4 regions of the Caballeronia sp. ATUFL_F1_KS4A genome follow, and region 4 is predicted to be linked to each of the others. Evidence: predicted binding sites of a transcription regulator. Region 4 holds the regulator's gene; each other region holds the start of a gene.
What was found. The regulator FNR, encoded in region 4, switches genes on or off when oxygen is low (the NO sensors DNR and NnrR bind a similar motif). The targets are predictions, from matches to a motif close to TTGATNNNNATCAA.
Positions count from the first base shown of each region.

Region 1: the regulator FNR is predicted to act here: its motif matches at 5,279-5,292, upstream of cyoA (ubiquinol oxidase subunit II).
Region 2: the regulator FNR is predicted to act here: its motif matches at 2,780-2,793, upstream of NCS03_RS27595 (isocitrate lyase).
Region 3: the regulator FNR is predicted to act here: its motif matches at 4,857-4,870, upstream of NCS03_RS17805 (OmpW/AlkL family protein).

Region 1 covers NZ_JALQEB010000035.1:133,638-141,463, reverse strand. Annotated here, with positions in the region: gene NCS03_RS23280 (MFS transporter) at 1-557, opposite strand, end outside; gene NCS03_RS23275 (2,4'-dihydroxyacetophenone dioxygenase family protein) at 614-1,141, opposite strand; gene cyoD (cytochrome o ubiquinol oxidase subunit IV) at 1,324-1,656, opposite strand; gene cyoC (cytochrome o ubiquinol oxidase subunit III) at 1,656-2,264, opposite strand; gene cyoB (cytochrome o ubiquinol oxidase subunit I) at 2,264-4,273, opposite strand; gene cyoA (ubiquinol oxidase subunit II) at 4,277-5,161, opposite strand; gene NCS03_RS23250 (hypothetical protein) at 5,530-5,754, opposite strand; gene NCS03_RS23245 (septal ring lytic transglycosylase RlpA family protein) at 5,859-6,383, opposite strand; gene NCS03_RS23240 (peptidoglycan DD-metalloendopeptidase family protein) at 6,438-7,361, opposite strand; partial or broken gene NCS03_RS31290 (ATP-binding cassette domain-containing protein) at 7,524-7,826, shown strand, end outside.
Region 2 covers NZ_JALQEB010000040.1:16,600-24,425, reverse strand. Annotated here, with positions in the region: gene NCS03_RS27610 (homoserine dehydrogenase NAD-binding protein) at 1-372, shown strand, start outside; gene NCS03_RS27605 (GntT/GntP/DsdX family permease) at 431-1,780, shown strand; gene NCS03_RS27600 (DeoR/GlpR family DNA-binding transcription regulator) at 1,835-2,644, shown strand; gene NCS03_RS27595 (isocitrate lyase) at 2,915-4,495, shown strand; gene NCS03_RS27590 (SRPBCC family protein) at 4,568-5,014, opposite strand; gene NCS03_RS31370 (hypothetical protein) at 5,007-5,483, shown strand; partial or broken gene NCS03_RS27580 (GNAT family N-acetyltransferase) at 5,467-6,177, shown strand; gene NCS03_RS27575 (FKBP-type peptidyl-prolyl cis-trans isomerase) at 6,214-6,612, opposite strand; gene NCS03_RS27570 (DUF4148 domain-containing protein) at 6,663-6,959, opposite strand; gene NCS03_RS27565 (MFS transporter) at 7,198-7,826, shown strand, end outside.
Region 3 covers NZ_JALQEB010000030.1:39,931-47,756, forward strand. Annotated here, with positions in the region: gene NCS03_RS17780 (aminotransferase class V-fold PLP-dependent enzyme) at 1-946, shown strand, start outside; partial or broken gene NCS03_RS17785 (NAD-dependent protein deacetylase) at 950-1,786, opposite strand; gene NCS03_RS17790 (zinc-binding alcohol dehydrogenase family protein) at 1,966-2,976, shown strand; gene NCS03_RS17795 (GFA family protein) at 2,986-3,381, opposite strand; gene NCS03_RS17800 (hypothetical protein) at 3,378-3,950, opposite strand; gene NCS03_RS17805 (OmpW/AlkL family protein) at 4,156-4,773, opposite strand; gene NCS03_RS17810 (hypothetical protein) at 5,022-5,315, shown strand; gene NCS03_RS17815 (hypothetical protein) at 5,317-5,814, opposite strand; gene NCS03_RS17820 (GlxA family transcriptional regulator) at 5,930-6,898, opposite strand; gene NCS03_RS17825 (HD domain-containing protein) at 7,085-7,774, shown strand; gene NCS03_RS17830 (extensin-like domain-containing protein) at 7,776-7,826, opposite strand, start outside.
Region 4 covers NZ_JALQEB010000037.1:262,998-270,823, forward strand. Annotated here, with positions in the region: gene NCS03_RS24830 (MFS transporter) at 1-1,190, shown strand, start outside; gene NCS03_RS24835 (hypothetical protein) at 1,210-1,404, opposite strand; gene NCS03_RS24840 (zinc-dependent alcohol dehydrogenase family protein) at 1,558-2,595, shown strand; gene NCS03_RS24845 (universal stress protein) at 2,638-3,084, shown strand; gene NCS03_RS24850 (hypothetical protein) at 3,137-3,448, shown strand; gene NCS03_RS24855 (DUF1488 family protein) at 3,543-3,848, shown strand; gene fnr (fumarate/nitrate reduction transcriptional regulator Fnr) at 3,824-4,558, opposite strand; gene NCS03_RS24865 (response regulator) at 4,721-5,368, opposite strand; gene NCS03_RS24870 (universal stress protein) at 5,365-5,832, opposite strand; gene NCS03_RS24875 (PAS domain-containing sensor histidine kinase) at 5,917-7,026, opposite strand; gene NCS03_RS24880 (hypothetical protein) at 7,045-7,275, opposite strand; gene NCS03_RS24885 (hypothetical protein) at 7,350-7,577, opposite strand; gene NCS03_RS24890 (hypothetical protein) at 7,709-7,826, shown strand, end outside.

The DNA of each region.
Region 1 (7,826 bases), on a different contig from region 4:
TACCAGCCGATCGACACCGCAATCCCGAGCGCGCCCATGATGATGAACATGTTGCGCCAGCCGAAGGACAGCAGAAGCACGGTGAGGATGGGCGGCGCGAGCGCGGGTCCGATGGTCGATGACGTGACGAAGATGCCCGTCGGCTTGCCGCGTTCGCGTTGCGCGAACCATTCGGACACGACCTTTGCGCCCGCCGGAAATTGCGGCGCCTCGCCGATGCCGAGCGCGATGCGCGCCGCGAGAAACTGATGCAGATTCGTGACGAGCCCGCCGAACAACTGCGCGACCGACCACACGAACATGCCGAGGCCGAGCATGATGCGCGCGCCAAAGCGGTCGAGCATCACGCCGATGGGCAACTGCGAGAACGCGTACGCGAACGAGAACGCGGAGAGCAGCAGGCCCATCTGCGAGGCGGAGAGGCCGAGCTCCTGCGTGACGGAGTGATTCGCGATCGAGAGCGTGCTGCGATCGAGATAATTCACGATGCCCGCGAGCGTCAGAAAAGTGAGCGCGACCCACTGAATGCGCTTCAGGCGCGGTGATTTTTCCAGCATGTTGTCTCCTCCGAATGCTCTGTCGAGTCTGTTAGAGGGTTGAGTTTGGGTGGATGCTAGCGAATGAATTGATCGACGAAGTCGGCACCGAGTCCGACCGATTCGTAATGCTTGCGGCACATGTCGACTTTGGTGAAGACGTCTTCGTAGCCGGTGTAGTTGCCGTACGGGTCGCAATAGAACATCACGCCGTTCACCTGGAAGTACGTGATCATTTCCTCGACGTCTTCGGGAACATAGAGCGTGTGCGTTTCGCCGGGCGGCTCGAAGACATAGCTGCCTTCGGTCGCTTCCCAGTCATGTTCGAGATAGCGCCAGCGGCCTTTGAGCACCATGCCGTGGACCGCCTGCGGATGACGATGACGCGACAGCACGCCGGATTTGCGCACGCGCAGGAGGTTCATCCAGTAGCCGGTCGACACGTTCAGACACAGCGGACGGAACCAGACGTTTTCGGCCTGCGGCACCCATTCGCGCTCGTCGGCAGGAATCGCGCTCGGCACGACGATTTCCTTTTGCGCTTCTTTAGGGAAGGGAAGTTGATACGGCGTCATGACATCCGCCGCGGGTTTTGGCGCGGTCATCGCGTCTCCTTGTCCATATTGTGGATTCGTGAATCAAATTATGGACAGATATTCTTCCTCGTTCCGCGAATTGTCAAGATTCTTCAACGGATGATGAATTCGTGCAGATACCGCCTTTTCGACGGACGAAAAAAAAGGCGGACCGGCAGGTCCGCCTTAGATCACGCGATGAAGCCGAGCGATTAGCGCGCCATCATCAGCATGTGCACGTTATGCATCACCCAAACCGTGCCGACGATAAGAATCAGCGACATGAGAATGGTGTAGGCAAACGAGATCGCATGCCAGCGCTGTCCCTTCGACGAGTTGACGTGCAGGAAGAACACCACATGCACGATCACCTGCACCGCGGCCAGCACGGCGAGCGCGACGATCGCGCTTTCGCCCTTGAACGCGCCCGAGGTCGCGGCCCAGAACGACGCCACAGTTAGCACGACAGCCAGCACGAAGCCGATGAGATAACCGCGCACGGTGACGTGCGGGAAATCGCTTGTTTCGGTATGAGCATGTGCCATCAGACGACGCTCCCAAGGTAGACGAAGGAAAACACGCAAATCCAGACGATGTCGAGGAAGTGCCAGAAAAGGCTCAGGCAAGCGAGACGGCGCAATTCGCGTTCGTTCATTTGCGGATTGCGTGCGATCTGCACGGCCAACACGACCAGCCAGATCATGCCGATGGACACGTGCAAACCGTGCGTGCCGACGAGCGTGAAGAACGCCGACCAGAACGCGCTGCGTTGCGGACCCGCGCCTTCAGCGATCAGATGCGCGAACTCCTGCATTTCCAGAAAGAGGAAGCCCGCACCCAGCAGGAACGTGACGAACAGCCACGCGAGCACCGCGCCCGACTTGCGGCGCGTCGCCGAGATCATCGCGAGACCGAAGGTCAGGCTGCTCGTGAGAAGCAGGCCCGTTTCGTACGCGACGTCCTTCAGGTTGAAGAGATCCTTGGGCGTCGGGCCGCCTGCGGTCTGCATCGCGAACATCGCGAAGGTTGCAAAGAGCGACGCGAACAGCACGCAGTCGGTCATCAGATAGGCCCAGAAGCCGAACACCGAATGCGACTGGTGCTCGTGCTCATGGCCATGCGCGTGTTGCGCGGATAGCGTCGATTGCGACATTACATTGCCTCCAGTTCGAGTTCGCGAGCCGAGCCGGCCTTCGCAGGCGTCTTCGGCGGACGATTGCGCTCTTCGGTCGACTTCACGGTCGCGGCCGGGATGATGAAGCCGGCGTTATCGCGGAAGCTGTAACCGATAGCCGTCGCGAAGATGCCGACCATGCTTGCAGCCGCGAGCCACCAGATGTGCCAGATAGCCGCGAAACCGAAGGCCAGCGCGAACAGGCCGATGACCAGACCCGCGCTCGTATTCGACGGCATGTGGATGTCGCGGTACGGACGCGTATCGATGCGGCCGTGTTCCTTGGCATCGGCGAAGTCGTCGAGTTCGCGCACAGCGGGAATATTCGCGAAGTTATAGACCGGCGGCGGCGAGCTGATGGACCACTCGAGCGTGCGCGCACCCCACGGATCGCCGGTGACATCGCGATACGCAGGCTGATTGCGGCGGATGATACTGACCACGATCTGCGCGACCTGGAACACGACACCCAGCGCGATGATGCCCACGCCCACGGCAGCGGCGATGAAGAACGGCTGCCACGACGGGTCGTCGTAGTGATTCAGGCGGCGCGTCGCACCCATGAAGCCGAGGATGTAGATCGGCACGAACGCGACGAAGAAGCCCACGAACCAGCACACGAACGCACTCTTGCCGAGCTTTTCATCGAGCTTGAAGCCGAACACCTTCGGCCACCAGTACGAAATGCCGGCGAAGTAACCGAACACCACGCCGCCGATGATCGCGTTATGGAAGTGCGCGATCAGGAACAGGCTGTTGTGAAGCACGAAGTCCGCGCCGGGAATCGCGAGCATCACGCCCGTCATGCCGCCCAGCGTGAAGGTGATGACGAAGCCGATGGTCCAGAGGATTTGCGAAGTCATCTGCACGCGGCCTCGGTACATCGTGAAGAGCCAGTTGAAGATCTTCACGCCGGTCGGGATGGAAATGACCATCGTCATAATGCCGAAGAAGGCATTGACGTTAGCGCCCGAGCCCATCGTGAAGAAGTGGTGCAGCCACACGAGGAACGACAGCACCATGATGCAGCACGTGGCCCAGACCATCGTCTTGTAGCCGAACAACGGCTTTTTCGAGAACGTCGCGACCACTTCCGAGTAAATGCCGAAGGCGGGCAGAACCAGGATGTAGACCTCAGGATGACCCCAGGCCCAGATCAGGTTCAGGTAGACCATCGGGTTGCCGCCGCCGTCGTTCGTGAAGAAGTGCATGCCGAGGTAACGGTCCAGCGCAAGCAGCGCGAGCGCGACGGTCAGGATCGGGAACGTCGCCATGATCAGCACGTTCGAGCAGAACGCCGTCCACGTGAAGACCGGCATCTTCATCCACGTCATGCCGGGCGCGCGCATCTTCACGATCGTCACGAAGAAGTTCACCGCGGTGAGCAGCGTGCCGACGCCGGACAACTGCAACGCCCAGATATAGTAGTCGACCCCGACGCCCGGATTGAACTGCGTCTCGGAGAGCGGCGGATACGCGAGCCAGCCCGTCGTCGAGAACTCGCCGATGAACAGCGACAGGTTGATCAGAATGGCGGCGACGGCCGTCATCCAGAACGACAGCGAGTTGATGAACGGGAACGCCACGTCACGCGCGCCGATCTGCAGGGGCACGACGAGGTTGAAGAACGCGACCAGCAGCGCCATGGCCATGAAGAAGATCATGATCGTGCCGTGGGCCGTGAAGATCTGGTCGAAGTGATGCGGCGGCAGATAGCCGGGCCCATCGAGCGCGATGGCCTGTTGCACGCGCATCATGACGGCGTCGGCGAAGCCGCGCACGAGCATCAGCCCGGCGACGACCAGATACATGACGCCGATGCGCTTGTGATCGACCGAAGTCAGATACTCGCGCCAGAGCCAGCCCCATTTGCCGAGTTTAGTGATAAGGCCGACCGTACCGAGCGCGAGGACCGCCATGAAGACGGTCGCCCCCATGATGATTGGCTCGTGGTACGGGATCGCCTCAAGCGTTAGTTTGCCGAACATGGCTTACCCCTTGGTTACACAATTTGCGCCTACGACCGAGTTGCCGTAGTTGTACTTCGCGACGATGTTGTTGAAGAGCTTCGGATCGACGGTCGAGAAGTAGCGCACCGCGACCTTTTCGCTCGGACGCGCGACGCCGGCGTAGACGTCCATGCTCAGATTCTCGGGCGCGTTCTTGACCTGCTTCAGCCACGCGTCGAAGTCTTTGTTGGACATGGCCAGTGCACGGAACTTCATGTCGGAGAAGCCCTTGCCGCTGTAGTTCGCCGAGATGCCTGCGTAGTCGCCTGCGTGATCGGCCATCAGGTGCAGCTTCGTCTGCATGCCCGCCATCGCGTAGATCTGGCTGCCGAGTTGCGGGATGAAGAACGAATTCATCACCGAATCGGACGTGATGCGGAAGTTCACCGGCGTGCCGACCGGGAACGCGAGCTGGTTCACCGACGCGACGCCAAGATCCGGATAGATGAACAGCCACTTCCAGTCGAGCGCCACGACTTCGACGTTGATCGGCTTGACTTCGGATTGCAGCGGCTTGTACGGATCGAGCTCGTGCGTGGTTTTCCACGTGAGGATGCCGAGGTACAGGATGATGGCTGCGGGAATCGCCCAGACCACGACTTCGATGGCCGTGGAATGCGCCCATTTCGGCGCATACGTGGCCTTCGTGTTGGACGCGCGATAGCGCCATGCGATGAACAGGGTGAGCAGGATCACCGGGACTACGACGAGAAGCATGGCGTAAGTCGCGGTGGCGATCAGCGACGATTCCGCTGCGCCAATCACGCCTTTCGAGTCCAACACCTCCAGCTTGCATCCCGAAAGACAAAGACTGGCTATCAACCCCGATAACAATGGCACTGCTAAACGTTGGGTATTTTCATTCATTGCATTCGCTGGTTTCGATGATCGAAGCGTCCCGGGAAGAACGCCGTTGCACGGCTTTGCGCCGCGTCAAGATCATGCCACGCGCGATTTTTCGCGATGACGCGAATGGTTGAAATTTTGTTTCAGATCAAGTTGATGCGACGGAGTGTCGCGCGAAGGCGGAACTTTTTGCCTACTCCGAAAGGAGCAGGCGAGTCTACAACGAAGGGATGGAATTGCGAGTGTGATAAAGCGACGTCAAAGCGTGTTCGAGCCGCGCGCGATGGATCGCCGCGATAACTTCGCCGGGTTCGATCGTCTCACGTGGTGAAGCCGAGCCGCGTGCCCGGGTGAAGCCACGGCCCAGGCGCCTTCTTCGGTTCTTCTCGCTAAAGCCCGGCGAGAGGCCGGGATTCCCGAATGGCATTCGATCGCTCGATTTCATCGCGCCGTCGCTGGCTCGCATCGGCAACGGCTTCGCGGTTCGAAGCGCTCCATGCGGACATGGTCGCCTGCATCACGTCGATCGGACTCCCCTTGGTGTCCATCGCGGCCAGGACGCAACCCAGAAGGTAGGTCAGCACGAACAGGAAGATGCAGGACCGGCGCGTCATGAGTTGCGGTGCATAGGCGGCAATGGCAGGAGCATTGCCTTGGTGAGCGGGAGGCGGGGGGACGCTGCCCGCTTGTGTGAGAGTCGAGACATGGGAGCGGCAGTCTACGACGGAGTATGGAAACCGGAATCGGTCGATAGTTCGACTTGGGCCGAACCACGCCGGACAATGCCCAGCGCAGCGGCTGCCCCGTATGACAGATCGATGATTCTGTTGCGTGAAACCGGACCGCGATCGTTGATTCGGACGAGGACGGACGGGCTCCCTCCCGGAAGCGTGACGCGGATCCACGATCCGAGCGGTAGCGTGCGATGTGCCGCTGTCATGGCATACATGTCGAAGCGCTCGCCGCTGGCGGTGCGTCGACCGTGAAACGTTCGCCCGTACCAGGATGCAATCCCGGCTTGATGGTACGCGCGCGCGGTCGGTGTCTCGTCCGGCCGGTCGGATGAAGTGATTTCGGTCGAAACGCAATCGTCGTTTGCGGATTGAACCGGCAGGCTCGACGCGCTCGCCGGTTGGTTTGTCGAAGCGCCCTCATTGCCTAGCTCCGACAGAGAGGCTGCACATCCGGCGATCAACAGGATGCAGGCGAAGGCGCTGAGGATGCGCGGCTGAAGCATGTTCATTCGGTGCATATCGCTTTGTTCGAGAGCAAGTAACCTGACCTGACGTTCGACGGATCACGAAGCGCAGTCGGAAAGGTAGGGGAGGGGATCGACTGGCTGACGATCCCGTCTCACCTCGAAAAGCAGCGATGGCTGACCATTCGTTTGAGCGCCCATCGTCGCGATGGCTTGCCCCTTCGTTACGTCGGCCCCTTCCTTGGTCAGAACGTTTTGGATATGGCCATAGGCAGTCAGGTAGCGACTGTCATGTTTCAGTATTACGAGGCTGCCGTAGCCCGCGATCTCGTTACCCGCATACACCACGCGTCCTCCTTTCGCCGCACGGATCGTGTCTCCCGCTGCGCCACCGATGACAACGCCCCGGACCCCGTCCACGCCGAAGCGCTTCAGGATTGGGCCCTTTATCGGCCAGGACAAGGAATCGGATCGGCAGCGTGTTGCGGTCACACTCCGCTGCGTGGAATCGTCCGAGCCGGCAACCGATGCCGATGGCGGACCGACCCGCAGCAGTTGGCCGTTCGTCAGTGGAGTGCTGGCGGAAAGCCCGTTCCAGGCGGCGATCGCGTTCGGGTCGCGACCGTAGGCGGCTGCGATCGAAGCGAGGGTGTCCGCGCCTGTGACGCGGTAGAAGCCGGCAGGTGCCGCCGGGGCAGCGGCAGCGTCGGTTTGCGAAGCTGGCTTGGTCGCGGTCTGCTCGAGCGTTCGACTGGCGCATCCGCCAAGAACGAAGCTGAAGACGACGGCAAGACATGCTGCGCACGACAGGCGGCGCGATTGGACAGAGCTAATCATTTGGACTTCTTTGAGCTTCGGTGCCGGCAAAGAGGCGAAGTGGCGCACTTTTGCCATGCCGCGCTGGTGGTGTTGATCGGATTGTTTGGCGGATGCGACGCCGGCAAAAGCCAGCGGCGGCGGAAGCAGCGAGTTCGAATCTGCTGAACATCGCTCTATCTCAAATTGCACGAGGCGAAGCGGCAATTCGTCATTGCGGATAACGGTGTTTTGCGTCCGGCGTTGACCGTTACACCGTCGGTTGACACTCTTTGACGATGCGGTGGAAAAAAAAGGCGCGCTCGCCGGGCGCCACGCTTGGAACTGACATTCGACGCGATGAAAGCAGCCATATCGCGTTCCACGCGGCTCGGCCCGAGCGGTTGCGGCAAGACGACGCTGCGCTCCATTGCCGGGCTGGAACGTCCGGTCGGCGGATCGATTTCGGTGAACGGCGTGACCGTTTTCTCGGCGCGCGACGAGACCTTTGTGCCGCCGAATCGCCGCAAGTCCGGCATGGTGTTCGAACCGCTCTCGAACCTCGACGCAAAGCTACGCGACAGGATGCGTTTCGAGCTTCGGCACGACCGATTTCATGATCGGCGGAGAGATCGTGCTCGCGCGTGTGCATCCATCGCACAAAACGCCGGTCCGGGGGACCATCCGTTTTTC
Region 2 (7,826 bases), on a different contig from region 4:
CGCTACGCGTGCCTGTATCTGCCGTATCACTTCATGGGCGTCGAGACGCCGATCACGCTGCTCGACGCGGTGCTGCACGGGCGTCCGTCGGGCGCGGCGAAGCCGGCGCAATGCGTCGTGCTGGCGGGCCGCGCGAACGTGGATATCGCCGCGGGCACGGTGCTCCACATGGGCGGCCATCATCACGACGTGACCGGCGTGCAGGCCGTGCTGCTCGATCGCAGGAACGCCCCCGCCGATGTCGCGCCGCTGTATCTCGCGGCTCACACGACGCTCGCACGCGATGTGAAGGCGGGCGAACTCATCACGATCGCCGATCTGTACAACCCCGACGAAGCGCTGTTGAGCGCATGGACGACGGGCTGCGCCTGAGCGCCGCACGTTCCGATAACGACGAAATCATTCGACACTGAATCAGGAAGGGGACACCATGCGGGGAGAATTCGGGACGATCACGATGGCCGTGATCGCGATTGTCGTGCTGATCGTTTTGATCGCGCGATACAGGCTGAGTCCGTTCATCGCGCTGACGCTGGTCGCGCTCGGACTCGGGCTCGCGGCGGGCGTGACGCCGGAGCACGCGATCGACAGCTTCACGAAGGGCTTCGGCGGCGCGCTGGCGCGCACCGGGCCGGTCGTGGGTCTGGGCGCGGTGCTGGGCGGCATCATGATCGGCACGGGCGGCGCGGACCGCATCGCGAATGCGTTCGTCGGCAAGCGGCCGTTGTGGCTCGCGCCGTGGACGGTCTGCGCGGCGGCGCTCTTGATCGGCATGCCGCATCTGTTCGACGTGAGCTTCATCATGCTCGCGCCGCTCGTCTATACGATCGCGCGGCGCACCGGCAGCCATCTGCTGTATATCGGCTTGCCGCTCGCAGCCGGCCTTTACGTGTCGCACGGTCTGCTGCCGCCGCATCCGGCGCCGACGCTCGCCGTGACCGCGTATCACGCCAACACCGGCCTCACGCTGCTTTACGGTCTCATCATCGCGATTCCGGCGGCGGTGATTACCGGTCCGCTCTTCACCGCGTTCGCGCGACGCAGCTTCGGCCCGGCGCCCGATCTTTCGAAGGGCCCGGGCGGCACGCGCACCGATGCGGAGAACGCCACCGACGTGTCGCTCGCGCTGTCCGTGCTGTGCCTGCTGATTCCGCCCGGACTGATGCTCGCGGGCACCGTCGGGATGGACTACAGCACGAAGGGCACCGGGCAATACGTGTTCTTCCAGTCGCTCAACGATCCGATCCTGTCGCTGCTTGCCGCGGTGATCTTCGCGTTCTTCGCGCTCGGCATCAAGGCGCGATTCCCGCTCGCGGACATGCAGAAGATGATCGGCAAGGGCATCGCGCCGCTCTCGGCGATCCTGCTGATTCTCGGCGCGGGCGGCGGCTTCAAGCAGATGCTTACATCGATCCATCTGGACACCATCATCGTCACGCACACGGCGAGCTGGGCCGTGAGCCCGCTCGTGCTGGCATGGGTGATCGCCGCGCTGCTGCGCGTGTGCGTCGGCTCGGCGACGGTCGCGACGGTGGCGGCTTCGGGCATCGTCGCGCCGCTGCTTATGTCGCATCCGGGCGTCTCGCCGGAACTGATGGTGCTCGCGACCGCATCCGGCGCGGTGATGCTGTCGCATGTGAACGACTCCGGCTTCTGGCTTTTCAAGGAGTATTTCCAGCTGACGGTCTCGCAGACCCTGCGGACGTGGACGCTGATGCTGTGCGTGCAGTCGCTGGTCGGGCTCGCGGGGGTGCTGCTCATCAACATGTTCATCGGCTAAGATAGGCGACCCCCGGCGAGCCCGCGCGCCGGGGCGCTTAATGAAGGTTTTCTCATGTCGAGCCAGGCCAAACCCGATGCATCCGATGTCCCGCTGATTCCCGATCAGCGGCGCGAGGCCATGCTGCGCCAGTTGCGCCGGGACAAGGTGCTGTCGGTGCATCAGCTGATGGAATCGTTCAACTGTTCGCACATGACGGTCCGGCGCGATATCGCCGCACTCGAGGAAGCCGGATTCGTCTATACGGTGCCGGGCGGCGTGCGGATCGCGAGTCATCTGAACAGCGAGCCGAGCCATCAGTCGAAGGCGGTCGTCGAACAGCCGCAGAAGCAGGCCATCGCGCGCCGCGCCGCAGAAGGTCTGCGCTCCGGCATGTCGATCTATCTCGATGCCGGCACGACCATGCTGTCGTTCGTGCCGCATATCGTCGAGCTGTCGGACATGACGGTCGTGACCAACGACTTCCAGATCGTGCGCGAACTCGCCAGCGCGACGCATGTGAACGTCATACACATCGGCGGACAGCTCGATCACCGGAACCTTTCGAGCGTCGGCACGCTCGCGGCGGCGACGCTGCGTCAGGTCGTGCTCGACGTCGCGTTCATCTCGGCGAGTTCGTGGGACTTGCGCCGTGGCGTGACCACGCCTTCCGCGCCGAAAGTCGAAGTCAAGCTCGCTGCGATGGAAGCCGCCTCGCGCAACGTGCTCACGGTCGCGAGTTCGAAATACGGCACGGTCGGGCTATACAAGGTAGCGAGTCTCGAAAGCTTCGATCAGGTCATCACCGACGATGGCCTCGCCCCGGCTGCCGCAACGGGCATCCGTCAATCGGGAATCGATCTGGCGCTGGCCGCGGTCGAGTGATCCCGGCGGCTCGCCGCACGCATCCATTTTTCGAAAGCGCGTTTCACATCGCGGGACACGCGTCGCGCGTGCGGCGCTTTGACTTTTCGCGGCTTGAAAGCGTGTTTTGCATCGCAAAAACGATCGGCCATCTCGTTGATTTGAAACGATAAATACTGTCTTGTGTCTTATATAAGACTTGGCTCGCCAGCGAAGAAAGGGCATTACCATGTAGTCATGCGGTTTCGCTTCGACTATTCATCTAACGCGCTTTGTTCTTAGGAGAGTCACATGGCCCAGTATCAAGACGACATCAAGGCAGTTGCCGGTTTGAAAGAGAATCACGGCAGCGCGTGGAGTGCCATCAATCCCGAATATGCCGCGCGCATGCGTGCGCAGAACAAGTTCAAGACGGGCCTCGACATCGCGAAGTACACGGCGAAAATCATGCGTGCCGACATGGCCGCCTACGACGCTGACCCGTCGAAGTACACGCAGTCGCTCGGTTGCTGGCACGGATTCATCGGCCAGCAGAAGATGATCTCCATCAAGAAGCACTTCAACAGCACCGAGCGCCGTTACCTTTATCTGTCCGGCTGGATGGTCGCCGCGCTGCGCTCCGAGTTCGGTCCGCTGCCGGATCAGTCGATGCACGAAAAAACCTCGGTCAGCGCGCTGATCCGCGAGTTGTACACGTTCCTGCGCCAGGCCGACGCGCGTGAGCTCGGCGGCCTGTTCCGTCAGCTCGATGCGGCTGAAGGCGCTGCCAAGGCCGCCATTCAGGAAAAGATCGACAACCACGTGACGCACGTCGTGCCGATCATCGCCGACATCGACGCGGGTTTCGGCAACGCGGAAGCGACGTACCTGCTTGCCAAGCAGTTCATCGAAGCGGGCGCGTGCTGCATCCAGATCGAAAATCAGGTGTCCGACGAGAAGCAGTGCGGTCACCAGGACGGGAAAGTCACCGTGCCGCACGAGGATTTCCTCGCCAAGATTCGCGCGATCCGTTACGCGTTCCTGGAACTCGGTGTCGACGACGGCATCATCGTGGCGCGTACCGATTCGCTCGGCGCGGGCCTCACCAAGCAGATTGCCGTGACGCGCACACCGGGCGACCTGGGCGATCAATACAATTCGTTCCTCGATTGCGAAGAACTGACGGCGGACGAACTGGGCAATGGCGACGTCATCATCAAGCGTGACGGCAAGCTGCTGCGTCCCAAGCGCCTGCCGAGCAACCTGTTCCAGTTCCGCGCCGGCTCGGGCGAGGCGCGCTGCGTGCTGGATTGCGTCACCGCGCTGCAGAACGGCGCCGACCTGCTGTGGATCGAAACCGAGAAACCGCATATCGCGCAGATCGGCGGCATGGTCAGCGAGATCCGCAAGGTCATTCCGAACGCCAAGCTGGTGTACAACAACAGCCCGTCGTTCAACTGGACGCTGAACTTCCGCCAGCAGGCGTACGACGCGATGAAGGCCGCGGGCAAGGATGTTTCGGCCTACGACCGCGCCCAGTTGATGAGCGTGGAATACGATCAGACCGAACTCGCGCAGCTCGCCGATGAAAAGATCCGCACCTTCCAGGCCGACGCGTCGCGCGAAGCGGGCATCTTCCATCATCTGATCACGCTGCCGACGTATCACACGGCCGCGCTGTCGACCGACAATCTCGCCAAGGAATACTTCGGCGACCAGGGCATGCTGGGTTATGTGGCGGGCGTGCAGCGCAAGGAAATCCGTCAGGGCATCGCGTGCGTGAAGCACCAGAACATGTCCGGCTCGGACATCGGCGACGATCACAAGGAGTATTTCAGCGGCGAAGCGGCTTTGAAGGCGGCGGGGAAAGACAACACGATGAACCAGTTCTGATCGCGCTCGTACTTCACGCGAAATGACAAATGGCCCGATCGGCTTGCGCTGATCGGGCCATATTTGCGTTCATCAAGACCTACCGGGGAACGCGCCGCGCTGAATCAGGAATTCGTCCAGTTGCTCGAACGTTTCGGGCATTGCTTCGTCCATTCCCTCGATGGCGACGTCGAGCGCTTCCTTCGACGGATACAGCTCGTGCATCACGAGCAGCGTCTTGCCATCTTTCTCTTCGAGGGTCACGGTCGTGACGGCGCCATCGTCGCTTTCCTCGTTGGTCCAGACGAGGCGCGCATCCGGAACCACGTCGAGGTATCTGCCGAAGAACGCCATGGGCGCCGATGCCTCGGGATGAGCGAACGCCAGCCGATAGCGCCCGCCGACACCCACGTCCTGTTCGCACGAGAGCAGGGTCGCACCGCTCGACTTCGGCACCCACCATTGCCTGAAAAGCTCGGGCGTGGTCCACGCTTCGAACACGAGCCGCGGCGGCGCGTCGAAGATTCGCGTGATGACCATCTCGAGCTCGGACTTGCGCTCCGATGCGGTGCGGTTGCTCGTGCGGGCGGGCTCATTTTCTCTGCTTGCGACCATCACGTTTCTCCTTGCGTTTGAGTTCCTCGATGACCGTGCCCAGCGCGTCGAAACGTTCATGCTTTCATGCACTGTCGATGCTCCGGCCGTTCGCCGCCACGAATGCGATGGTGAATTGTGCGCCACCTTCTTCGCGATTGACAGCCGCGATCCGCGCGCCGAATCCGTCGACGATGGGCGACGTGATCGCGAGCCCGAGGCCGGTCCGTGTCCGCGCGGCTTGGTCGTGACGAGCGGATCGAACAGATGCGCGAAGTTTTCCGAAGGCGAGGTTCGCGGCACGCGCCGCATTCCGAAATTTCAGAATCGCTCGATTTTCGATGGGCGAGCTTTTAGACTGCGAGTTGCCCTTTCACGCAACCGGAGCGCCTTCACGCATGACGAGAACCAATGAATATCAGCAGCCGATCGGCGAAGCGGTAACGGACTGGAAAACGCGTGAGCGCCCGGCGCGCATCGGCATCGACGGCAGGCATTGCCGCATCGAGCCGCTCGACTTGGATCGCCACGCGGCCGATCTCTTCGATGCCTACGGCCGCGCGCCGGACGGCAGCGACTGGACTTATCTTTTCGTCGGGCCGTTCGCGGATTTCGAAACCTTTCGCGACTATCTGGCGAAAGCCGCCGCGTCCGCCGATCCGCTGCATTACACGGTCATCGATTCGGCGACCGGCAAGGCGGTCGGCACGCTCGCGCTGATGCGGATCGAGCCTGTGCATGGCGTCATCGAAATGGGCAGCGTCACGTTCTCGCCCCTGCTCAAGCAGACGCGCATATCGACGGAAGCGCAATATCTGCTGATGCGCTATGTTTTCGACGATTTGGGCTACAGGCGCTACGAATGGAAGTGCGACAGCCTGAACGCGCCTTCGCGCAAGACGGCGCTTCGGCTCGGCTTCGAGTTCGAAGGCATCTTCAGGCAGGCGATCGTCTACAAGGGACGCAATCGCGATACGGCGTGGTACGCGATCATCGATAAGGACTGGCCGCGCATCCGGCGCGGCTTCGAACGCTGGCTCGCCGACGATAACTTCGACGTGAACGGCAGGCAGCGTGCATCGCTCGCGCAATTGCGGGACGAGGCCGCTTAGAAAGCGCATCGTCCGCGATTGCGCGTGCGTCGATTACTTCTTGATCTCGAGCAGTTCGACTTCGAACGTCAGGTCGCTGTTCGGCGGAATCGTGCCGACGCCGCGGCTGCCGTAGGCGGTTGCGGCCGGGCAGGTCAGCTTCGCCTTGCCGCCGACCTTGATCTTCTGCACGCCTTGCGTCCAGCACGGAATCACGCGGTTGAGCGGGAAGGTCGCGGGGCCGCCGTGCTTGCTCGAGCTGTCGAATTCGGTGCCGTCGGCGAGCGTGCCGCGATAGTTGACGCTCACGGTGTCGTCGGCGGTGGGTTGCGCGCCGGTGCCTTGCTTGAGGTGCTCGACGACGACACCCGACGGCAGCTTCTCGGTGGTGTTGGCGGCGAACGCGGTGGTTGCGATGGCGGATGCGGCGAGCAGAGCGATGACTGATTTCATGCGATAACCTCGTTGAACGGAAGGGCCATTATATCGACAGCCCTTTGGCCTCAATTCGTCCGCGCCTCCGGGCATTCCGTCCGGTACCAGATATCGACCTGACGCTGCGCCGCATGCAGATCGTCGGGATAGTACGGGTCGAAAAATTTCGACGGATCGTAGCCCGCTCGTTCGAGCGCGGCCAGTTCGCTCAGATTGCGCTCGCGCGTCAGCGGCGCGTGGTTTCTGAGCGCGGTGAGATCGCGGCATTGCGCAGCGCTCAGATTCGGCGCGCCTGGCTGCGAGCCGCCTGCGGCACAACCGGCGAGCGCAATGGCGAGCGCCGGGATCATCGATAGTGTTTTCATGTTGCGTTTTCCTCCGGTTCGGGGCGTCTATCGGAAGTATCCCTAGTTGAGCGGAAATCCGCTCGAACTGCTTCGCGCAGCCCGGCGAGCGCTGCAGCCGCGCCATTGTTTGCGAATCGCGAACGACGCATTCGGCGGTTCGCCCGTTCTTTTCGAAGCGCGTCTGAGTCACCCTCTGTTGCGTCGACGATGCCGCATTTCAACCACGCGGCGCGCGATTCTGACTCAGGAGACAAAGATGACCTCGAACCGGTGGGATACGTCCTACGAATGGAAGGCCGTGACGCTGCTTGCGCTCGGATTCGGCCTTGTCGGCCTCGATCGATGGCTGATCGCGCCGCTCTTTCCGGCAATGATGAAGGACCTGCATCTCACCGCGCAGGATGTCGGCAACTGCATCGGCATACTGGGGCTGTCGTGGGGCGTGTTCGCCGCGCTGATGGGCGGCATCTCCGACAAGATCGGACGTCGCAAAGTGCTGATTCCCGCGATCATCGCGTTTTCGCTGCTATCCGGATTTTCGGGTGTCGCGGGCGGCCTCGCCAGCCTGCTCGCCGTGCGCTCGCTGATGGGCGTCGCCGAAGGCTCGTTCTGTCCGACGAGTTTCGCCGCGACCGCCGACGCCTCGCATCCGAAGCGGCGCGGCTTCAATCTCGGGCTGCAGCAAAGCGGATTCGCACTCTTCGGGCTTGCGCTTTCGCCGATCATCGCGACGCAACTGCTCAACGTCGTGTCGTGGCGCTGGGTGTTCGCGCTCGTGTCCATTCCCGGCTTGATACTCGGCGTGCTGATGTTCTTCGTGATTCGGGAACCGGCGTCGGCGCCTGCGCAACAGCAGGCCGCGAAGGGCAACTGGCGCGACGTGCT
Region 3 (7,826 bases), on a different contig from region 4:
CGAGGAGATCGAGCTGACCCGCAACGCGACCGAAGCGCTGCTCGCGCTCATCAGCGGCTACAACCGCCTCGCGCCGGGCGACACGGTGCTCTACAGCGATCTCGATTACCCGTGCGGCAAGGACGCGATGGAATGGCTGCGCGAGCGGCGCGGCGTCACGCCCGTGCGTATTACGATGCCGGAGCCCGCGACGCGCGAAGCGGTGCTCGACACCTACGCGAAGGCGCTGCGCGCGCATCCGCGCACGCGGCTCGTGCTGTTGTCGCACGTCTGCTTCGCGACGGGCCTCGTGATCCCGGTCGCGGAGATTTCGGCGATGGCGAAGGAAGCCGGCGCGGACGTGATCGTCGATGCCGCGCATTCGTGGGGGCAACTCGCTTTCGACGTGCCCGACTTGAACGCGCCGTTCGCCGCGCTGAACCTGCACAAGTGGATCGGCGCGCCGCTCGGCTGCGGCGCGATCTACATCCGGAAGGGACATGTCGCGTCGATCGATCCGTATCTCGGCGACCGCTCCTGGCCCGCCGACGATATCCGCGCGCGCGTGCACACCGGCTCGCCGAACTTCGCCGCGTGGTTCACGCTGCCGTCGGCGCTGGACGTGCATCGGCGCATCGGTGCGAAGGCGAAGGAAGCGCGTCTGCGTGCGTTGCGCGATGCCTGGGCGAAGCCCGCGAGCGAGCTTCCCGGCGTGCAGATCCTGACGCCGCACGATCCGTCGATGACCGCCGGCATCACTGCGTTCCGCCTGAACGGGCGCGCGACGAAAGCAGGTTGCGATGCGATCGTCGCCGCGCTGCGCGATCGCTTCGGCGTCTTCACGGTGACGCGGCCCGGCCCCGACGCGGGCGAAGTCGTCCGCGTGACGCCCGCGCTCTTCTCGCGCATGTCGGATGCCGAGCGTCTCGTCGAAGGCATCGCGGCGCTTGCGCGCGAAGCGAAGTAAGCGTCAGCGCGTCACCGGCCGTGCGTCGAGATGCTCGATCAGGCGTTCGAGCGCGTCCGAGCACGGCGCTTCGACTTTCAGCGCGAGGAGCGCGTCGGCGCGTGTCTTGCCGATGTTGATGGCCGCGATCGGCATGCCGCTTTTCGCGGCCCACTCGCAAAAGCGATAGCCCGAATACACCATCAGCGATGAGCCGACGACGAGCATCGCATCGGCGGCTTCGAGCGAGCGTGCCGCGTCGTCGACGAGCGCGCGCGGCACGCTCTCGCCGAAGAACACGACGTCGGGCTTGAGCACGCCGCCGCAGCGCGTGCAGCCGGGCACGTCGAAGGCGGCGAAATCGAGATCTTCGATATGCGCGTCGCCGTCGGGCACCGCGGGCGCCGTATAGCCGACGAAATCCGGATTCGCCGCTTCCAGCATCCGCTGCACGGCCGCGCGCGTATGCCGCTCGCCGCATTCGATGCAGCGCACTCGCCCGATATTGCCGTGCAGCTCGATCACATCGGGATTGCCGGCGCGCGTGTGCAATCCGTCGACATTCTGCGTGACGAGCCGATGTACCCGGGAACGCGCGGCGAGCGCGCGCAGCGCGTGATGCGCGGCGTTCGGCTGCGCGTTCTGCACGACCGGCCAGCCGATGAGGCTGCGCGCCCAATAACGCCGGCGCGCGTAGTCCGAACCGAGAAAGTCCTTCAGCAGAATGGGCGCGCGGCCCGTGCGCTGGCCTTCGCGATCGCGATAACAGGGAATGCCCGATTCCGTGCTGATGCCCGCGCCCGACAGCACGAAAAGCCGCGGATGCCGCTCGACGAATTCATGAAGCTGCTGCACTTGCCGTCCTTTTTTCGCTTGTCCGAGCGATTTGCTTTGGTGGAAATATAAGGCGAAACCGCCCGCGCCGCTGGCTGCGCATCCGGCCTTACCACTTTTTCGATATTGAAATTGGCTTGACCAAATCGGCGCGCATCGTTAGATTGACGGACGCCCCACTCCAACGACATATCGAGACATCCAGCATGCTGACCGTCATCTGCGAAACGCCCGGAACCCTGAAAGCCGAACAGCGCGAGAAACCGCAGCGCGCCGACAACGAAGTGCTGCTGCGCGTGAAGCGCGTCGGCGTGTGCGGCACGGACCTGCACATCTTCACCGGCAATCAGCCATATCTGTCGTATCCGCGCGTGATGGGCCACGAGCTGTCGGGCGTGATCGAGGAAGCGGACGCATCGAGCGGGCTGAAGGCGGGCGACACCGTCTACGTGATGCCGTATCTGTCTTGCGGCAAGTGCATCGCGTGCCGTCAGGGCAAGACGAATTGCTGCGTGAACATTCAGGTGCTCGGCGTGCATCGCGATGGCGCGTTCACCGAATATCTGAATCTGCCCGCGCAATTCGTCCATAAGGCCGAGGGCGTCACGCTCGATCAGGCCGCGATGGTCGAATTCCTCGCGATCGGCGCGCACGCCGTGCGTCGCGCGGACGTGCAGCCGGGGCAGCGCGTGCTGGTTGTCGGCACGGGTCCGATCGGCATGGCGGCCATCACCTTCTCGCGGCTGCGCGGCGCGAACGTCACCGCGCTCGATACGCGCGAAGACCGGCTCGCGTTCTGCAAGCGCGAACTGAAAGTGGACGCGACCGTGCAGATCGGCGAGCAGGACAAGGAACAACTGTCGACGCTCACGAATGGCGAATTCTTCGATGTGGTGTTCGACGCGACCGGCAATTCGCGCGCGATGGAACGCGGCTTCGAATTCATCGCGCACGGCGGGAAGTACGTGCTGGTGTCGATCGTGCCGGATCGCATCTCCTTCGCCGATCCGGAGTTCCACAAGCGCGAAGCGACGCTGCTCGCGAGCCGCAACGCGACGCCCGAGGACTTCGAGACCGTGCTCGCCGCGATGCGCAAGGGCGAAGTGCCGACGGATGCGCTCAACACGCATCGTCTGACGCTGAGCGATGTGCCGACGCAGTTCTCGTCGCTGCTCGATCCGAAAGCGGGCGTCGTGAAAGCGATCGTCGAATGCTGACGGGTTGAATCAGGGCGCGCCGCGTACAAAGCGCGGCCGTCCTTGCGCGTCGTGCCACGGCTCGGCGCTTTTGCACCAGATTTCGTACTGCGGCGGATAAAGGCCGGTTTCATCGAAGATGCCGGTCGGCACCTCGATTTCGTCGACGCCGTCGAACGCCAGATAGACCGGCGATCCGCACAGCGGGCAATGATGCCGCCTGCCCGTCGCGGAGCTCGCCCACGCGACCGTGTCGCCCGTCACGGCAAACGCATCGCGCGGAAAGATCGCGTAAACGCCGAACGGCGCACCGTGGATGCGCCGGCACGTCATGCAGTGACACAGATTCACTTCCTTCGGCGCGCCCGCGACGCGCACCCGCACCGCGCCGCACGCACATCCGCCTTCGTGAAGCGGCTGATTCATCGGGTGAAGTAGCCGCGGTTCTGCATGCATTCGCTGTAGGCGCGCCAGTAGCGCGTCATCGGCGGCTCGGGCGGCGGCAGCGGCGGCATCTTCATGTCGCCGCCGTAGATCGCGTCGGATGCGCCGGATGCGCCCGCCGCCATCGATGCGGGCATCGCCGGCATGCCGGGCATCGCGCCGGATGCCGGATGCGGCAAGGCGGTCACGCCCGTCGCGCCGGACGCACCCGACGCGGCGATCGCCGCCGATGCGCCCGATGCAGGCGCCGCCGCAGACGCCGCGAGCGCACCCGATGCGCCCGCCGCACTCGCCGGCAACGGCGGCTCGACCGGACGCGGCGGCGTGAGCGTGCGCGTGTCGCGCTGCGCCTGAGCGTCGCGCGATGGCGCTTGCGACTCGCGCGCCATGTTCACTTTGGTCGTCTGATTGGCGTAGCCGTAGCAGGCGGCGTTATCGATCGATTGCTGCCACGCGCTCTGGCTGCGGCCTGGCACGGTGAGCGGCTGTTGCGCGAAGGCGGCGCCACACGCCGCGAGCAAAACGAATCCCGCGTAAGTGGAAGGTCTCATTGGCTTGCAGTTCCCCGATGCGGTTTTATTAGTCGTTGCAGTTTCTTGCGCCGCTCGGACACACTTCGAGCGACGCGAGTCTGCGCCGGGCCTGCTGTCAAGGATACCGCGCCCGCCGAACCGTCCACGCCAGAAGCACTGGCATCTTCCGCCAACTTTCAGACGATGCGCGGCGCGGCGCACATTTGCCGCGATGAACCGCGCATCAGAACTTCATGCCGACGCCAAGGCCGATCACCCACGGATCGATCTTGAGCGAGCCGAGATCGGCGCCGCCCGCCGATGCGCTCGTTCGCATCCAGATCTTTTTCACGTCGGCGTTGACGAACAAATTCTTCGCCACCTGTACGTCGACGCCCACCTGCAACGCCGGGCCGAAGCTGCTGTGCTTGATCGACACCGGCGTGTCGCCCGCCTTGAGCTTGTCGTTGTAGAAGTACGTATAGTTCACGCCCGCGCCGACATACGGACGCACGCGCCCCGCGTGATTGAAGTGATATTGCAGGAGCAGCGTCGGCGGCAGCACGCCCACGCCGCCAAGCCCGCCGATGTTCGACGTCACCTGATGCCGCGACGTGCCGAGAATCAATTCCACACCGATGTCATCGCGGATCATGTACGTGAAATCGAGCTCCGGCACGATCGCGTTGTTGACGTTGACACCGAGCGTGCCGAGCGTGCCCCCCGCTGTCACATCGGGCTGAATGCTGATCGCGCGCAGGCGAACCAGCACATCGCCGGCGTGGATGCCGCCCATCGCATCGCTCGACGATGCGTCGCCTGCCGCCTGCGCCGCGCCCGCGAACAACGCCGCGCATGCCATGACGATTGCCCCGAGACCCTTTCTCATTTTTAGCTCACTCACGTTAAAAGTGAGAATTGTCCGAGCGAGGGTCGGTCGCGCCTTTGACCACAATCAACGCGCGCCAGACGCGCGCCGCCTATCGCGGCAAGCCTTGCGCGCGGACAAGCATGCTTTACGCATCGGCGGGTCTGCGACCGCGCGCCACTTGCGGGCGGGTCCGCGCCTTGCTGAACGAAGAGAACGTGCAGAACAAAGGGAGGAAGCAGATGAGACCCACAATCGGCACACTCGGGCGCATGACGGGGATTCTGCTCGGCGGCACATTGGCCGTCGTGGCGAGCGCGCAGCAGGCGCCGCAAAAACCGATCAAGCTCGATTACGACAGTACGCCCGCGTATCAGGAGAAAAACGTGACGCCGCCCGCTGCGGCCGCCGCGAATGCCAGCGATGCGCTGAAGACGCGGCCGGGCAAGACGTCATCGGGCAAGGGCGCAGCGCCCGACCGGCCGAACGGACTCGGCTTCGACTCGGGCGCGAGCGGCATGAGCAAGAAGCAGTAGATCACGCGTCGGCCGGCTTGTCCGGCCACGGCCACGTCGAATAGCGCGACGGCTTTTCCGCTTCCGCTGCCGGCGTGGCTTCGTGCGCAGGCGCCGCGCTCGTTGCGACTTCGGGGAGATCCTCGCCGAACCACGGCACTTCCTTGCGCCGCTCTTCCATGTAGGCGTTCCAGCCCTTCGCGTTGTCCGCGAAGAGATCGTGCTTCACGGTGTTCGCCAGCATCGGGCGATTCAGCGTTTCATCGAGCAGCGCTTTCGGCCAAACGAAAAACGCGCCCGATGCACGGCGGATGAAATCGCGCGGCGGCATGGTCGCGTCGACGAAGCCGAGCAGCGTGAAGCCCGCGAGCGCGTCGTTGCCCTTCACCGCTTCGCCGATGCTCGCGTATTCGTCGGCGCATTGGCTCAGGCAAAACACGGACTCCAGCACGTCGCCGAGATGCAGCAGCAGTGCGCGTCGTTCGTAGGGATCTTGCGTGGCGGTCTCTTGTTTCGTCATTCGCTGTTCCGATATGTCGAGGGTGGATTCTGCGGCGCGCGCACTGTCGCACGGGCCGCGTTCATCTCGAATTTTAGCGAACCCGGCGTCACGCGTCGGCGCGCCAGCGCCCCGATCACTTCACAAAGCGCGTGCGAAAGCTCAGTCGATAATCATTCGGCGATACACCGAGCCGCCGCGTGAACACGAGCCGCATGCGGTCCGCCGTGCCGAAGCCGCAGTCGTAGGCGACGGTTTTCAGCGGCGTGTCGCTGCTTTCGAGCATATTGCGCGCCGCGTCGACGCGCGCCCGTTCGACGAACTCGTGCGGCGTCAACTGCGCGAGTTGCACGAAGGCGCGCGCGAAGTTGCGCTCGCTCATGCCCGCGACGCTCGCCATGCGCGCGACGGACAGCCGCTCGCCGATGTGCTCCATGACGTACGCCTGCACTTTCGCGACCGGCGACGTGTGGTCGGCGGGGGCGCTCAGATACGGGCTGAACTGCGATTGTCCGCCGCGCCGCTGCGCGAATACGACGAGCCGTTTCGCGACCGCGAGCGCGACTTGCGCGCCGTGATCTTCGGCGACGAGCGCGAGCGCGACATCGATGCCCGCCGTCACGCCCGCCGACGTGACGAGATTGCCGTCGCGCATATAAATGCGATCGAGTTCGACGCGTGCGCGCGGAAAACGCTCCGCGAGCCGCGGCGCATTCTGCCAGTGCGTGGTGACATTGCGGCCGTCGAGCAGGCCCGCGTGACCGAGCGCGAATGCGCCGGTGCAGATCGAGCCGTAACGCTCGCAGCGCGACGCCGTATCGACGAGCCAGGTGCAGAGGCGCGGATCGGGTTCATCGACGGGAAGGCTCGGACCGCCCGCGACGAGCGCCGTGCCGTAATGGCGATCGGCTTTGTCGAACGGCAGATCCGCGACGAGCCGCGTGCCGTTCGACGCGCGCACGATGCGCTCCTCCGGTCCGACAAGCGTGATCTCATACGCGTCCGAGGCAGCGATGAAGCCGTTCGCTTCCGCGAAGACATCGACGGGACCGGCCACATCGAGCGCCTGCACGCCCTGAAAGATTGCGATTGCAACTGTCGGCATCGGAGAGAAAGTCGGTGATGAGCGCGCGTGGCGGAAGACGGCGTGCGCCTGGCAGAGTTCGACGCGTCGTTTCGATTGAGACGCGAGCGCCTTTTGAAGAGACTGAAGGCATCGGACGCGCTGCGCGATTTTAGCAACGCACGACGCTTCGCGTCTTTCATCGACTCACATTCCGGAGCTTCAAACATGAGCGAAATCATCGCAGGCATCAGCATTCCCGACAGCCAGATGGCGCGCGAAGCCACGCAACTCGTACGCGATACGGAACCCGACCTGCTCTATCATCACTCGCGCCGCGTGTTTCTGTTCGGCGCGCTCGCGGGCGAACGCAAGCGGCTGAAATACGATCCCGAACTGCTTTATATCGGCGCGATGTTCCACGACATGGGCCTCACCGATGCATACAGCAGCCCGCACGACCGCTTCGAAGTCGATGGCGCGAACGCGGCGCGCGATTTCCTGCGCGGGCATGGCATCGGCGAAAGCGAGATCGAGCAGGTGTGGGATGCGATCGCGCTGCACACGACGCCCGGCATTCCGCAGCACAAGAAACCGGTGGTCGCGCTCGTCACGGCGGGCGTCGAGATGGATGTGCTCGGTCTCGCCTACGACGAGTTCAGCGCCGATCAACGCCGGCTCGTCGTCGCGGCGCATCCGCGCGAGGCGAACTTCAAGGAAGGCATCATCGACGCCTTCGCCAAAGGGACGATCGCCAAGCCGGAATCCACTTTCGGCAACGTCAAGGCCGATGTCCTCGCGCTGAAAGACCCGAACTACAGGCGCCTGAACTTCTGCAGCATCATCCTCGGATCGGCGTGGAACGATCAGCCGCACGATCATGCGACGTGCCGCAATCCTTCGCATCGACACGCGTAGTTCAGCGACAAACGCGATACGGACCCATGTCGACGTGAAAGTGCGTCTTGTG
Region 4 (7,826 bases):
TGGGCATTCAGCCGACGAGCGCTGGATTCATGGTGAGTTCCGCGCTGCTCGGCATGATGATCGGCGCGGTGTTTCTCGGCACGATTGCCGACAGGATCGGCCGCGTGCCCGCCATCGTCATTTGTCTGCTGCTGTTCAGCGTATTCACGGCCGCGGCCGGATTGACGCGCGATCCCGTGACGTTCGGCATCGCGCGCTTTCTCGCGGGACTGGGCATCGGCGGCGTCATGCCGAATGTCGTCGCGCAAATGACCGAGTATTCGCCGCGCAAGATCCGCAGCACGATGGTGACGCTGATGTTCAGCGGATATTCCGTCGGCGGCATGCTCGCGGCGCTCGTCGGCAAGGGGATGATCGAGCGCTACGGCTGGCAATCCGTCTTCATCGCGGCGGGCCTTCCGGCGCTGCTCGCGCCTGTGATCCTCAAGTACATGCCCGAGTCGCTCGCATTCCTCGTGCGAAACGAACGCGCGGCGCGCCTGAAGGACATTCTTTCGCGCGTCGATCCGCGCTATGTGCCGCAAGAGGCCGACCGCTTCGCGCTTTCCGATCGCGAAGCCGCGCCCGGTTCGCCGATCGCGCGACTCTTCGCCGAAGGACGCGGCATGAGCACCGTCATGTTGTGGATCGCGTTCTTCATGTGCCTCTTCATGGTCTACGCGCTGAGTTCGTGGCTGACGAAACTGATGGCTGGCGCGGGGCACAGCCTCGGCTCGGCGCTCACGTTCGTGCTCGTTCTGAACTTCGGCGCGATGATCGGCGCGATCGGCGGCGGATGGCTCGCGGACCGCTTCAACATCAAGTACGTGCTGATCGCCATGTACGCGCTCGCCGCGATTTCCATCAGCCTGTTGGGCGTGAAGGTGCCGGTCGGCGTGCTGTTTTTCCTGGTGGGTCTCGCGGGCGCATCGACGATCGGCACGCAGATCGTCACGTATGCGTTCGCCGGTCAGTTCTATCCGACCGCGATCCGCTCGACGGGCATCGGCTGGGCGTCTGGCATCGGGCGCAGCGGGGCGATTCTCGCGCCTATCGTGATCGGCTTTCTCGTGAGCAAGGCGTTGCCGCTGCAGCAGAACTTCGTCGCCATCGCGGTGCCCGGCGTCATCGCGATGCTTGCCGTTTGTCTGATCGATGCGCGTCGTTCGCGCAATGACGCCATCGCCGTGGCCGCCGCCGATCCGGCGTAACGACGCGTGCGCCCGGCAGTCACTCCTTCGCGGGCTTCGGTTGCCGGGCCTTCTGCGGCTCGGATGGAGCGCCGCGCTGCGTCGGCGCGCGCGTGCAGGCATCGGGCGGCGTGACATAAGGCACGTCGTGGCAGCAGCACGCATAGACCGGAAAGCCGTACGCGTTCGTGCGGACGATGGTCGTCGGTCCATGCAACGGACACACCGCTTTCATGCAGCCTCCTGAAAATGAAAACGCAGTCAATCAGGTGGTTTCATGTTACTCGCGATATGCGCGTGCGCTTGATTCAAGTCAATCGGAGCCGCGGGCGTCCCGATAGAGTGAGAGCGTCGATTCACGTCACGCGCCACGCAACGGAGTTCGCAGATGAAAGCACTCGTCTATCACGGCCCCGGCATCAAGTCGCTCGACGAGCGGCCGAAACCCGCGCTCGCCGCCGCCACCGATGCGATCGTTCGCGTGACGCGCACGACCATCTGCGGAACCGATCTGCACATTCTCAAGGGCGATGTTCCCACCTGCGAGCCCGGCCGCGTGTTGGGTCACGAAGGCGTGGGCGTCGTCGAGGACGTCGGCGCGGCGGTGTCGACGTTCAAGCCGGGCGATCGCGTGCTGATCTCGTGCATTTCGTCGTGCGGAAAGTGCGAGGCCTGCCGACGCGGCATGTATTCGCACTGCGCGACGGGCGGCTGGATTCTCGGCCACAAGATCGACGGCACGCAGGCCGAATACGTGCGCATCCCGCACGCGGATACGAGCCTCTATCCGATTCCGGCAGATGTCGAGGAAGAGGCGCTCGTCATGCTCTCCGACATTCTTCCGACGGGCTTCGAATGCGGCGTGCTCAACGGGCGCGTGCAGCCGGGCAGCACGGTCGCGATAGTCGGCGCGGGGCCGGTCGGTCTCGCCGCCTTGCTCACCGCGCAGTTCTACGCGCCGGCGCAGATCGTCATGATCGATCGCGACGCGCATCGGCTCGAAATCGCGCGCACGTTCGGCGCGAGCGCGTGCATCGACATCGCGCGCACGGAGGCCGTCGCCGAGATCATGCGTCTGTCCGATGGCGCGGGCGTCGATTGCGCCGTCGAAGCGGTCGGCGTGCCGGCGACCTTCGAGCTGTGCCAGCAGATCGTCGCGGCGGGCGGCACCATCGCGAATGTCGGCGTGCATGGCGTGAAGGCCGATCTGCATCTCGAATCGCTCTGGGATCGCAACATCAGCATCACGACGCGTCTCGTCGATACGGTCAGCACGCCGATGCTGCTCAAGACCGTGCGCGCGGGGCGGCTGCAGCCGAAGCAGCTCATCACGCACCGCTTCACGCTCGCGCGCGCGCTCGACGCTTACGACACCTTTGGCCGCGCGGCGGAAACGAACGCGCTGAAGGTCATCATCGAAATTTGAAGTGGGCGGCCTTCAGCGGGAAGCCGTGCGGGCCGGAAAACGATGTACCGCAAAATCCTGGTTGCGCTCGATGGCAGCGAGTGCTCGCAACGCGCGCTCGACGAAGCGATCCGCATCGGCGCGCGTGCGCGAGTGAATGTCGTGTACGTGATCGACGTGGCCGCGCTTTCGTCGTATCCGGCGCAGTATCGCGTGAACGTGCGCGAGGAAGGCGGGCACGCGCTCGATATCGCGTATGCGCGCGTGATCGATGCGGGCATCGAATGCGAAACGGAACTCGCGGAGACGCGCAACGTCACCGATACGATCGCGAAGTGCCTGCAGCGCCGCGCGGTGCACATGCCCGCGGATCTCGTCGTGATGGGCACGCATGGCCGGACCGGGTTGCGCAGGCTCGCGCTCGGCAGCGTCGCGGAAGCGTTCGTCAGACGCTCGACGTGTCCGGTGCTGCTCACGCGCGCACCGAAGCATGTCGCGAAAGACGCGTGAGCCACGACGAGTGAGGCGCGCCCGCGCGATGGCCTGACCGGAGAACAATGACATGGGCCTCGGAATGCAGATCGCCTGCCTCGGCTTCGCGGGCTCGAGCGCGATCGAACGCGAAGCGGGCGTCGAACTCGTGCGGCTTGCGGGCGTCGCGAAAGACATCGTCGATTGCAGGCTCACGATCAAGGCGTCGCTCGATCGCGCGGGACGCACCGTCTTCGACGCGCAACTGGTTCTGCTCACGCGCGATTCCGAGCAGGTCACGGTGCAACGCAGCACACACGCCGACGTGAACGCGGCGCTGCGTCATACATTCGATGACGCCGTTCAGCTGCTGCTTCAGCGCGGCGCGCCAGACGCGATTTGATCCAGATCAATACGCGCTCCGAAACCGTGGCCAAGACTAAGTGGATATGCGCTGCGCCGGCTCGCGTCGCATCAACGTTCCACGAGGTATCGGCATGATCGTTACGTTTCCGAGTCAGCCGCCCGTCTATCAGGGCGATGTCCCTTCGCTCACTTTCGCCGCCTTCGCGGACGGTGAGCCGATCGAGTGCACCATTTCGGCCGAAGCGCTGGAGGATCACTTCGGCGCGGCGTCGTGGCGTGAGGAAGATCTGCAGCAGGCGTTCGAGAGCCATCGCTCGTCGATAGAAGGCGCCGCCGAACATGTGCTGAGCCGCGTCGGCGGCACGTCGGTGATGCTGCGCAGCGGATTTTTCCGCTTTCGCGAAGCGCGCGCTCAGACTGCTTCGAGCCGCGCCTGATCGAGGATCCGCACGTCCTTGCCGCGCGCGTCGATCACGCCGGCCTTTTGCAGCCGCGAGAACATGCGGCTGACGGTTTCGATCTTCAGCCCGAGATAGCTGCCGATTTCCTCGCGCGTCATGCGCAGCACGAATTGCGCGGGCGAATAGCCGCGCGCCTTCATGCGCGTCGACAGATTGAGCAGGAAGGCCGCGACGCGCTGCTCCGCCGTCATCGTGCCGAGCAGCATCATCAGATTGGATTCGCGCACGATCTCGCCGCACATCATGCGATGAACGTGATGCTGCACCGCCTTCACTTCGCGGCACAGCAATTCGAGCAGATCGAACGGAACGATGCAGACGACGCTGTCTTCCAGCGCGATGGCGTCGCACGCGTGGCGGTCGGTGCTCACGCCGTCGAACCCGAGGGGCTCGGCCGCCAGATGAAAGCCCGTGACCTGCTCGTGTCCTTCGCGATGCATGACGACGGTCTTGAAGCAGCCGCTGCGCAGCGCATAGAGACTCTGGAAGGGATCGCCGCTGCGGAAAAGCGTTTCGCCGCGCCGCACGAAGCGCGTCGAGCTGATCATCGCGTCGAGACGCTGATAATCGACCGGCGACAAGCCGGACGGCATGCAGATGCGCTTCATCGAACACGTCGAGCAACGCGTGCTCGGCGGCTTCGCGTCGACGTGCATGCCGGGACTGTCTGCGCTCGCGGAAATCATGCTGCGCCTCCTGTCGAACCGGATCGCGCATCGACGCGCGATCCCGCATGTCACCTGTCCAATTATGGAGTGCGCTGTCTCGAAAAAATGTCGGTGCTGGCTGATCGTGCCGTAGGCATTCGGGAAGACGTGTAGGGAAATGCCGACACGCGCCGCTTCGATTCAGGCGCTGTCGTCGTCGAAAAGCTGATGGCGCACCGCGTAGCGCACGAGCGCGGCTTCGTGGGGAATCTGCATTTTTTCGAGGATGCGCGCCTTGTAGGTGCTGATGGTCTTCGCGCTCACGCACAACGCCTCGCCGATATCGCTGATGGATTCGCCCGCGCACAGCCGCCGGAACACTTCGAACTCGCGGTTCGACAATCGCTGATGCGGTAGCGCATCGTCAGGTTCGGTGAGGCTTTGCGCGAAGCGTTCGGCCATCGCGAGGCTCACGTACGCGCCGCCCGACGCGACCTTGGCGACCGCCGCGACCAGCTCCGCGCTCGCGCTTTCCTTCGTCAGATAGCCCGACGCGCCGGCCTTGAACGCGCGCGCGGCGTATTGCTGCTCGGCGTGCATCGTGAGCACGAGAATGCGCAGCGCGGGCTTTTCGTCCTTGATCTGCTTGAGCAGGTCGAGGCCGCTGCGGCCGGGCATCGACAGATCGAGCACGAGCACGTCTGCCTCCGTTGCGCGCACGAGCGCGAGCGTGCCCGGCCCGTCGCTCGCTTCGCCGGCGACCTCGAAGCCGTGCGCGTTCGCGAGGATATGGCGCAGGCCGTCGCGCACGAGCGCGTGGTCATCGGCGATCAGGACTTTCGTCGTCATGGATTCGGTTCTTCCGTTTCGCGGCCCGGCACCAGCAGAACGGGACACCGCGACAGCCGAGCGAAACCTTCCGCGACGCTGCCGAGCACGATCCGCCGCAAGCCGCGCCGCCCGTGCGTGCCCATGACGACGAGATCGGCGCGGAAATCGTCGGCGCAATGACGGATGCGCTGCGGGATGTCATCGCCGAGATACTCGACTTCGCACACGCGCGGCGTGCCCTTGACGCCCGCTTGCGTCATGCGCTCCGTGGCCGTCGCAGCGAGCCGCCGGCCTTCCTCCAGCAATGCGTCGCGCAGGCCGGGATAGAACGCGCTCGTGGCGTCGTAGGAAACGGGCTGCATGTCGACGACGAAGAGCGGCTGAATTTGCGCCGCGCTCGCGCTTGCGATCCTGATCGCCTCATCGAGGGCGTGGAGGGAAGTCGGGCTGCCGTCGATGGGCACGAGAATGCGGTTGTACATGACGATCTCCTGATCCGGTGTGTTGGCGCGTCGCGGGTGTGCGATCGAGTCTACGGACGGCGTATGCAAAACGGTTGACGCAAGTCAAGGAACGGACCCGTCATCGGCGGGGCGATGAAGCGGAATGTCCACGACGACGCGAAAGCCTTCGCCCGGCGCGCTGCGAAACTCGATGACGCCGCCCAGTTGCCGCACGCGCTCGCCCATGCCGAGCAGGCCGAACGTGCCCGCCGCGCGCGGCCGTTCGATATCCGCGCCGCGGCCGTCATCCTCGATCGTCAGCGTGCAGCGCGCATACGCGCAGACGATCGCGATGCGAACTTCCGATGCCCGCGCGTGGCGCACGACGTTCGTCAGCGCTTCCTGCACGAGCCGGAAGAGCGACGTGGACGCAGTCGCCTCGAAGCCGTCCTCGTCGCCTTCGATATCCAGATGGATCGTCAGATCGTAGCGGCGGCGGTAATCGCAAACGAGCCAGTCGATTGCGGCGAAAAGGCCGAGATCGTCGAGCACGGGCGGACGCAGGCCCGCCGCGATGCGTCGCAGCGAACCGATGATCGTGTCGATTTGCGTGAGCGCCTGCTGTTTGAAGCGCGCGTTCGGCGCGGTGCTGTCGAGAATCGACAACTGCATTTTGAGCGCGGCAAGCTGCTGGCCGAGATCGTCGTGCAACTCGCGGGCAATCGACGCGCGCTCGTTTTCCAGCGCCGTCTGTACGTGCGCGGAGAGCTCGCGCGCATGCTGCAGTTCCGTGAGCCGCAAGCGGTCGGTCATGTCGCGCGTGACTTTGGCGAAGCCGATCAGACTACCCGACGGATCGTGCAACGCGGTGATGACGACGTTCGCCCAGAAGCGGCTGTCGTCTTTGCGGATGCGCCAGCCTTCGTCCTCGACGCGGCCCACGCGCGCCGCCGTCGAGAGGGCGTTGTGCGGCTTGCGCGCGGCGATATCGTCGCCCGGATAGAAGACGGAAAAATGACGGCCGACGATATCGCTCGCGTCATAGCCCTTGATCCGCCGCGCGCCGTTGTTCCAGGTCGCGACGTGGCCGTGCGCGTCGAGCAGGAAGATCGCGTAGTCCTCGACCGCTTCGACCAGCAGACGGAAAGGTGCGACCGTCAGCAGCGAAGGCGTGTTGCCGGGTTCGGTCGCGGAGCAGTCGATCATCGTTGCAATGGGCGGATGCGCTTGCAACGTCGACGCGTTGCGGCGCTATTGCTTCATCATCTGAAAGGGCGGCAAGGGCAGCTCGTCGCCGTCGAGAAACGCGGTCGCGCAGCGCACCGCGAAGCCGAGCGCGCCGTCCTTGCTTGCGAATGCGCCGAGATTGCCGAGCGAGGTGGCATGGCCGTCCTCTTCGAGAATCGACGCGGTCGCGACGAACGCGTTGCCTACACGGGTGGCGGAGGGCTTAAAAGCCGCTCCCCGATGATAGATGATCATAGATTTGACCGGTGGAGATGATCGAAAGGCTTATGCGGCAGGCATGCCGCGGCGTGAGAGCGAATGCGCGCGGATCAGCGCGGGTTCTGCACTGACTGTCGATAGTCGATCTCGGCCATGCCGTAAGCGAACGCGTAGCGCACCGCGCCCGTTTCGCTGGCGAATTCGCCGAGCATTCCGCTCGAACGGCGCGTGCCGTCCGGTTCTCGCACGATGAGCATCGCCGCGTATCTGTCCTGCTCCGGGACGGCGGTCGCGCTCAGTACGTGCCCTTTGTAGATCACGTCGTCGGGTCGATTCATTGCTCTCTCAGGTTCTAATGTTTTGCCGGCGTGGCAATTCTGACGTTTGCCTACATTCCGTAAGCAGTAAGCCTAACCGTTCAATTTTTGTCGCTTAATCCGATTTAAGCTTTTTTACTTTTCCCATGCAAATGCTTAAGTCCGACCAATCGGGCGGGCATCGGGTCGCGCCTCTGCGCATCGCGTTGAACAGTCTCGATACCGACTTCGCCGCGACGACGTACATCGCGCCGGAGAGCCCCGAATCGG